3 regions of the Pseudomonas sp. B392_1p genome follow, and region 3 is predicted to be linked to each of the others. Evidence: predicted binding sites of a transcription regulator. Region 3 holds the regulator's gene; each other region holds the start of a gene.
What was found. Region 3 encodes sigma-54, which starts transcription at its own class of promoters, with help from an activator protein. Its sites were predicted from a motif close to ANTGGCATNNANNTTGCTNT; they were not measured.
Positions count from the first base shown of each region.

Region 1: a site for sigma-54 is predicted at 1,355-1,374, ahead of ACTV8E_RS17940 (flagellar basal body rod protein FlgF). Genes of this name have one in related genera too.
Region 2: a site for sigma-54 is predicted at 981-1,000, ahead of glnK (P-II family nitrogen regulator). Genes of this name have one in related genera too.

Region 1 covers NZ_JBQPXM010000014.1:73,255-75,517, forward strand. Annotated here, with positions in the region: gene flgG (flagellar basal-body rod protein FlgG) at 1-522, opposite strand, end outside; gene ACTV8E_RS17940 (flagellar basal body rod protein FlgF) at 565-1,305, opposite strand; gene flgE (flagellar hook protein FlgE) at 1,589-2,263, opposite strand, start outside.
Region 2 covers NZ_JBQPXM010000004.1:245,735-247,997, forward strand. Annotated here, with positions in the region: gene ACTV8E_RS07835 (ammonium transporter) at 1-415, opposite strand, end outside; gene glnK (P-II family nitrogen regulator) at 457-795, opposite strand; gene ACTV8E_RS07845 (accessory factor UbiK family protein) at 1,261-1,533, shown strand; gene ACTV8E_RS07850 (YifB family Mg chelatase-like AAA ATPase) at 1,647-2,263, shown strand, end outside.
Region 3 covers NZ_JBQPXM010000008.1:107,903-110,165, forward strand. Annotated here, with positions in the region: gene ptsN (PTS IIA-like nitrogen regulatory protein PtsN) at 1-26, opposite strand, end outside; gene hpf (ribosome hibernation-promoting factor, HPF/YfiA family) at 36-344, opposite strand; gene ACTV8E_RS12945 (RNA polymerase factor sigma-54) at 474-1,970, opposite strand; gene lptB (LPS export ABC transporter ATP-binding protein) at 2,101-2,263, opposite strand, start outside.

The sequences.
Region 1 (2,263 bases), on a different contig from region 3:
CTGGATGTTGCCAATCACCTGCAGCTCGGCCTCGCCGGCCAGGCCGATGGAAACGGTGCCGTCTTCACCGACGCTGAAGGTCTGGGTTTCCGGCGGCACGACAATCGCCGGCTCTACCGGAAAGCCGCTGGCGGTGACCACCTGGCCTTCGGAGTTGAGGTGGAAGGTGCCGTCGCGGGTATAGGACAGACTGCCGTCGGGCATCAGGATCTGGAAGAAACCACGGCCGTTGATGGCCATGTCCAGCGGCTGCTCGGTGGTCTGCAGGCTGCCGGCGGTGAAGTTCTTCTGGGTGCCGACGATGCGCACGCCCGTGCCCAGTTGCAGCCCCGAAGGCAGCTCGGTGTCCTGGGTGTTCTGCGCGCCCGGCTGGCGACGTACCTGATACATCAGGTCCTGAAACTCGGCGCGGTCGCGCTTGAAGCCGGTCGTCGAGACGTTGGCCAGGTTGTTGGAAATGGTAGTCAGGTTCATGTCCTGGGCGGACAGACCGGTTTTACTTACCCACAGAGCCGGAAGCATGGAATGTTCTCCTTCATCGACGCCCACGAGCGCCGCAAATAATTAGCTGATCTGCATGACCTTGGTCATCGCCGCGGCATCATCCTCGGCGGTGCGCATCATCTTGATGTGCAGTTCGAATTGGCGGGACAAGGCAAGCATCGAAGTCATCTCGGCGACGGCGTTGACGTTGCTGGTTTCCTGGAAGCCGGACACCACTTGCACGGTCGCATCGGCCTCGACCGGCTGCCCGCTCTTGTGGTGGATCATGCCGTCGAGGCCTTTTTCCATCTGCTGCAAGTCAGGCTTGACCAGCTTGATGCGGTCCACCTCGGCCATCACGTTGGGGTTCTCGCCCAGCGCGCGAATGCTGATGGTGCCATCGCTACCGATCTCGACCTTCTGCTCCGGCGGAATCACCACCGGGCCGGCATTGCCCATCACCGGCAAATCATTGCCGGCACGCAGGATGCCGACCGCATCGATCTTCAGGCTGGCGGTACGCACATAGGCTTCGCCGCCTTGCGGTGTTTGTACGGCGATCCAGCCCTCGCCCTCGATGGCGATGTCCAGGTCGCGACCGGTTTCCTGCAAGGCGCCGGGGGTGAAGTCAGTGGCCGGACGCTCGGTCATGGCATAGGCCCGCGCCGGCAAACTGTCGCCGAACACAGGCATCGAGCGCGCCTGTTCAAAATCACGACGAAAGCCATTGGTGGAGAGGTTGGCCAGATTGTTGGCATGCGCCCGCTGCGCCAGCGTGTTCTGGCTAGCACCGGTCATGGCCACATAAAGCATCTTGTCCACTACGTCCTCCGGCAGCTTCTTGCCGCCTTTTTCAGGGTTTGCAGTAGAAGTAGCAAACAGCGTGCCAGGGCTTTAGCCACACACCACATGCATGAATAGCTTTAGTAGGAGCGGACTTGTCCGCGATTGACTCACACTGGCGCGATCCGCATCGCGGACAAGTCCGCTCCTACATTCAGCTCTGGGTCCGCTAGACCATCAATCAAATGGACGGGCTTCCAGCAAACCCTGCGGCAAAAAAAACGGGACACCCGTGGCGTCCCGTTTTTTAAAGCTACCCGCCTCAGCCCATCTGGATGGTGGTCTGCAAAATGGTGCTTTCGGTAGTCACGGTCTTGGCGTTGGCCTGGTAGTTGCTCTGCGCCTTGATGAGCTGCACCAGTTGCGCGGTCAGGTCGACGTTAGACTCCTCCAGTGCGCCTGCCTGCATGGCGCCAAAGGTGCCAGTCTTGGCCGTACCCTCCACCGGCACGCCTGAAGCGTAGGTTTCCAGCCAGGCAGTCCCGCCAACCGGCTTGAGACCTTGGACGTTGGAGAAGTTGACCAGCATCACTTGGCCGATCTGCTTAGACTGTCCGTTGGTGTAGCTGGCGAACATCACGCCCGTTTCGTCGATATTCAAGCCGGCCAGCTGACCCGTGGCGTAGCCATCCTGAGTCTGGGTGGTGACCGAGGACACTGCGTTGTACTGGGTCATCTTGGTCATGTCGATGTCCACACTGGCAACAGCGGCAGAACCGTTCCCCGCCCAGGTACCATCAGCCCGCTGCTCGCCCGGCAGCCAGTTGGTCAGCGAAAAAGTACCATCCGCATTGACAGTAATACCCGCCGTACCAGCCGTAGCCGTATCCAGGGCTCCGGAGGAGTCGAACACCAAGTCCACAGACTCAGGCACCGGTGGCTCCTGGCTGGGGTCGGCCGGATTACGCCCATCGACCAGCACCTGCATCGTCCAATT
Region 2 (2,263 bases), on a different contig from region 3:
AGGTCATCTGGAAGGTGATGAATACGCTTTCCGGGAAGGCGCCGACCAGGCTGTCCTTGGTCAGGTTGGCCAGGAAGGCATTGTCCAGGCTGCCCACGAAGGAGTTGAAGTTGATCACCCCAGCTTCCATGCCGGTGGTGCTGAATGCCAGGCTGTAACCGTAGGCGAACCAGAGAATGCTCATCAGGCCGGTGATCGCGAAGCATTGCATCATCACCGACAGGATGTTCTTCGAGCGCACCATGCCCGCATAGAACAGGGCCAGGCCCGGGATGGTCATGAACAGTACCAGGGCAGTGGAGGTGAGCATCCACGCCGTGTCACCGGAATCGAGCGTGGCCTCTTGGGCCAGGGCCACGGAAGGGGTTATTACAGACAACAGGGCGCCTAGCCCTGCGATTTTTCGCAGAGTCATCGTGTGTTACTCCTGGGGCGGGGTGGGTTCGGAGGGCTTGCTTAGATCGCGTCGGTATCGGTTTCGCCGGTACGGATGCGGATGGCCTGCTCCAGATTGACGACGAAGATCTTGCCGTCGCCGATCTTGCCGGTATTGGCGGCCTTGCTGATGGCTTCGATCACGCGGTCAAGCTGATCGTCGGCAATGGCCACGTCGATTTTTACCTTGGGCAAAAAGTCGACGACGTATTCCGCACCGCGATACAGCTCGGTGTGCCCCTTTTGGCGGCCGAAGCCTTTGACCTCGGTCACCGTGATGCCCTGAACGCCGATCTCCGACAAGGATTCACGCACGTCGTCCAGTTTGAACGGTTTGATGATGGCAGTGACTAGTTTCATGAAACTTCTCCCGTTTAGGTGGACTTGCCCCAGAAGTACGAACCCGCTGACAAGTCTAAGCTCAGTGCCGTGCTTTTGTAATGACTCGATGGCTCTAGACCCAGCCGCTACATCTCCTGGCCAGGCTGCATCGGTGAGCTGCGCAGCGTTAGTGGTCGCTCTTCGTGCGCGCATCCACAAGGGATAAAGCAGAAAGCCTGCCAACTTTTTAATTCACTGATTTAACTAGCATTTTACGGAATAGGAGCGATGCAGCGCGTAATGGAGAGAAAGCGAAGCACCACAACGGTGCATGGACATCGGTACCCCTGCGCTCAAATCGTGCAGCCCTTTGTAGACAAGCCCCACCAAGGTCGCAGCCGAGCGGTCCTAACGGGTGGTAACCCCCCGCCCGCCCGGGACTGAATCAGTGCGGGCTAACGCCCCGTGCTAAACTGCGCGCCGACGTCCATCGGAATGACCTCAATGTTGCCGCCCAAAGCCCTGTTTGAAACTCTCAGCAATCAAGCGTCGCGCTTGTTCAGCGGCGAGACTTCGCTGCCTCATAACGAGCTGGAATCGCAGTTGAAAATGCTCCTGCAAAGCGCGTTCAGCAAACTCGATCTGGTCAGCCGTGAGGAGTTCGACAGCCAGATGGTCGTACTCGCCCGCACCCGCGCACGCCTGGAGGCACTGGAAGCCAAGGTTGCCGAGCTGGAAGACCGGCTGGCGGGCGACACGGCCGAGCCGCCCCTCTAGCAGAAGCGCTTTTTTAGCCGCGATTGCGGCACGGCGTTGTCTGCAGTGCAGCCGCCCCGCTTGGAGCTGCGGGCGGCCGTTTCACCAAAGGATTCGTCATCAAGGAGTGATGCATGTCCCTGGCCCTCGTTCACAGCCGCGCTCTAGTGGGCGTTGAAGCCCCGGCCGTCACCGTCGAGGCACACCTGGCTAATGGCCTTCCCTCACTGACCCTGGTCGGCCTGCCGGAAACCAGCGTCAAGGAAAGCAAGGACCGTGTGCGCAGCGCATTACTCACCTCCGGCTTCGATTTCCCGGCGCGACGCATCACACTGTCCTTGGCACCGGCGGATCTGCCCAAGGATGGCGGGCGCTTCGATTTGGCCATTGCACTGGGCATCCTGGCTGCCAGCGGCCAGGTACCTGTCGAATCCCTCGAACATTCTGAATGCCTCGGTGAACTGGCGTTGTCCGGCGCTGTGCGTCCCGTACAGGGCGTCTTGCCCGCCGCCCTCGCCGCCCGCGCAGCGGGACGCAGCCTGATCGTCCCGCTGGCCAATGCGGAAGAAGCCAGCCTGGCCTCTGGACTGCGCGTGTACGCCATCGAGCACTTACTGCAGCTCGTCGGCCATCTCAATGGCCAGGCGCCACTGGAACCCTACCAGGCCCAGGGACTGCTGCTGGAAGTCCGTCCCTATCCCGACCTGGCCGACGTGCAGGGCCAAGCGGCCGCCAAGCGAGCCCTGCTGAT
Region 3 (2,263 bases):
GTCAGGATATCTTCAAGTCGGATCATGGTGTGGAATCAGCGGACGGTTGCGCCCTGCTCGCGTTCGAGCTGCTTTTCCTTGTATTTGATTAATTGGCGATCCAGCTTGTCGACCAAGAGGTCGATGGCTGCGTACATATCATCGTGTTCGGCAGTGCCCACGATTTCGCCACCGGCAACATGCAGTGTGGCGTCGATTTTTTGCTTCAGTTTTTCCACTTGCAGTATCACCTGTACGTTGGTGATACGGTCGAAGTGGCGCTCCAGTCGGGTGAATTTGTCGTCGATATAATCGCGCAGGGCGTCGGTCACTACCAGTTGGTGTCCACTGATGTTGACTTGCATACCGTATTCTCCTTCTTGCCGCGTGGATGGCGCAGACCAAGGGCCTGCAGCCGGAACACTGTGGCTTGGGCGACTTGCGCAGACATGGACGGTTGTCGGTCCTGCACCAGCCTGTCCCCCAAGAGCTTGCTACATCAGTCGCTTGCGTTCACTGGACGGTGCGATCCCCATGGATTCGCGGTACTTGGCTACCGTGCGCCGGGCGACTTGAATACCTTGTGCTTCCAGTAGACCAGCGATCTTGCTGTCACTCAATGGCTTTTTGGCGTTTTCCGCCGCGACCAGCTTTTTGATGATGGCGCGGATCGCGGTGGATGAACATTCTCCGCCTTCGGCGGTGCTCACGTGGCTGGAAAAGAAGTATTTCAGTTCGTAAATACCACGCGGGGTGTGCATGAATTTTTGTGTGGTGACCCGCGAGATGGTCGACTCATGCATGCCCACCGCTTCGGCAATGTCATGCAGGACCAGGGGCTTCATCGCTTCGTCGCCGTATTCGAGAAAGCCGCGCTGATGCTCGACGATCTGCGTGGCCACTTTCATCAAGGTTTCATTGCGGCTTTGCAGGCTCTTGATGAACCAGCGCGCTTCCTGCAATTGGTTGCGCATGAAGGTGTTGTCCGTACTGGTATCGGCGCGCCGCACGAAGCCTGCGTATTGCGGGTTGACGCGCAGACGCGGCACGGATTCCTGATTCAGCTCCACCAGCCAGCGATCGTTGTGCTTGCGCACGATCACGTCCGGCACGATGTATTCCGGTTCGCTGGCTTCGATTTGCGAGCCGGGACGCGGGTTGAGGCTCTGGATCAATTCAACTACCTGGCGTAGCTCATCCTCCTTGAGCTTGAGGCGGCGCATCAGCAGGGCATAGTCGCGGCTACCCAGCAGCTCGAGGTGATCGCCGACCAGGCGCTGGGCTTCGACAAGCCAGGGAGTGCTGTTCGGCAATTGGCGCAGTTGCAGCAGCAGGCATTCGCGCAGGTCGCGCGCGGCCACACCGGCGGGCTCGAAGTGTTGCAGACGACGCAGAACGGTTTCGATTTCATCGAGCTCGATGTCCAGCTCCGGGTCGAAGGCGGCGAGCACTTCCTCCAGGGATTCCTCCAGATACCCCTGGTCGTTGATGCAGTCGATCAAGGTTTCGGCGATCAACCGGTCGGTATTGGACATGGGCGCCAGGTTGAGCTGCCAGAGCAGGTGCGTTTGCAGGCTTTCGCCTGGCGCGGTGCGCGAGGTGAAGTCCCACTCTTCGTCATCATTACTCGGCAGGCTGCTGGCGCTGGTCTGGTAGACGTCTTCCCAGGCGGTATCCACAGGCAGCTCGTTGGGAATCCGTTCATTCCACTCGCCACCGTCATCAAGGTTTTCAACCGTGGGAATGCTGCTTTCCTGAAGGGCTATTTCCTGGCTGCCAGGGTTGGGCAGTTCGTCGCCGTCGGCCAGCGGGTCGGCGTTGTCAAAATCCTCCCCCTCCTCCTGACGTTCGAGCATCGGATTAGATTCCAGGGCTTCCTGGATTTCCTGCTGGAGATCCAGAGTAGACAGTTGCAGAAGTCGTATGGCCTGTTGCAGCTGCGGGGTCATCGTCAGCTGCTGGCCCATCTTGAGAACGAGCGATGGTTTCATGGCAGACCTTGATTGCCGGCGTCTAAGCGCCATCCACTAGCGGGCGCCGCAGCGCCATGGAAGCAAATTATATGCCTGATATTTCTTGGGAATTCCAGTATCTGATATTACGGACTGAGCACGGCATCAATCAGAGTCGGAATTCGTGGCCCAGATAGACTTCCTTAACCAACTGGTTGGCCAGGATGCTTTGCGCATCGCCCTCGGCGATCAGGCGACCGTCGCTGACGATATAGGCGGTTTCGCAAATGTCCAGCGTTTCGCGAACGTTGTGATCGGTGATCAATACGCCG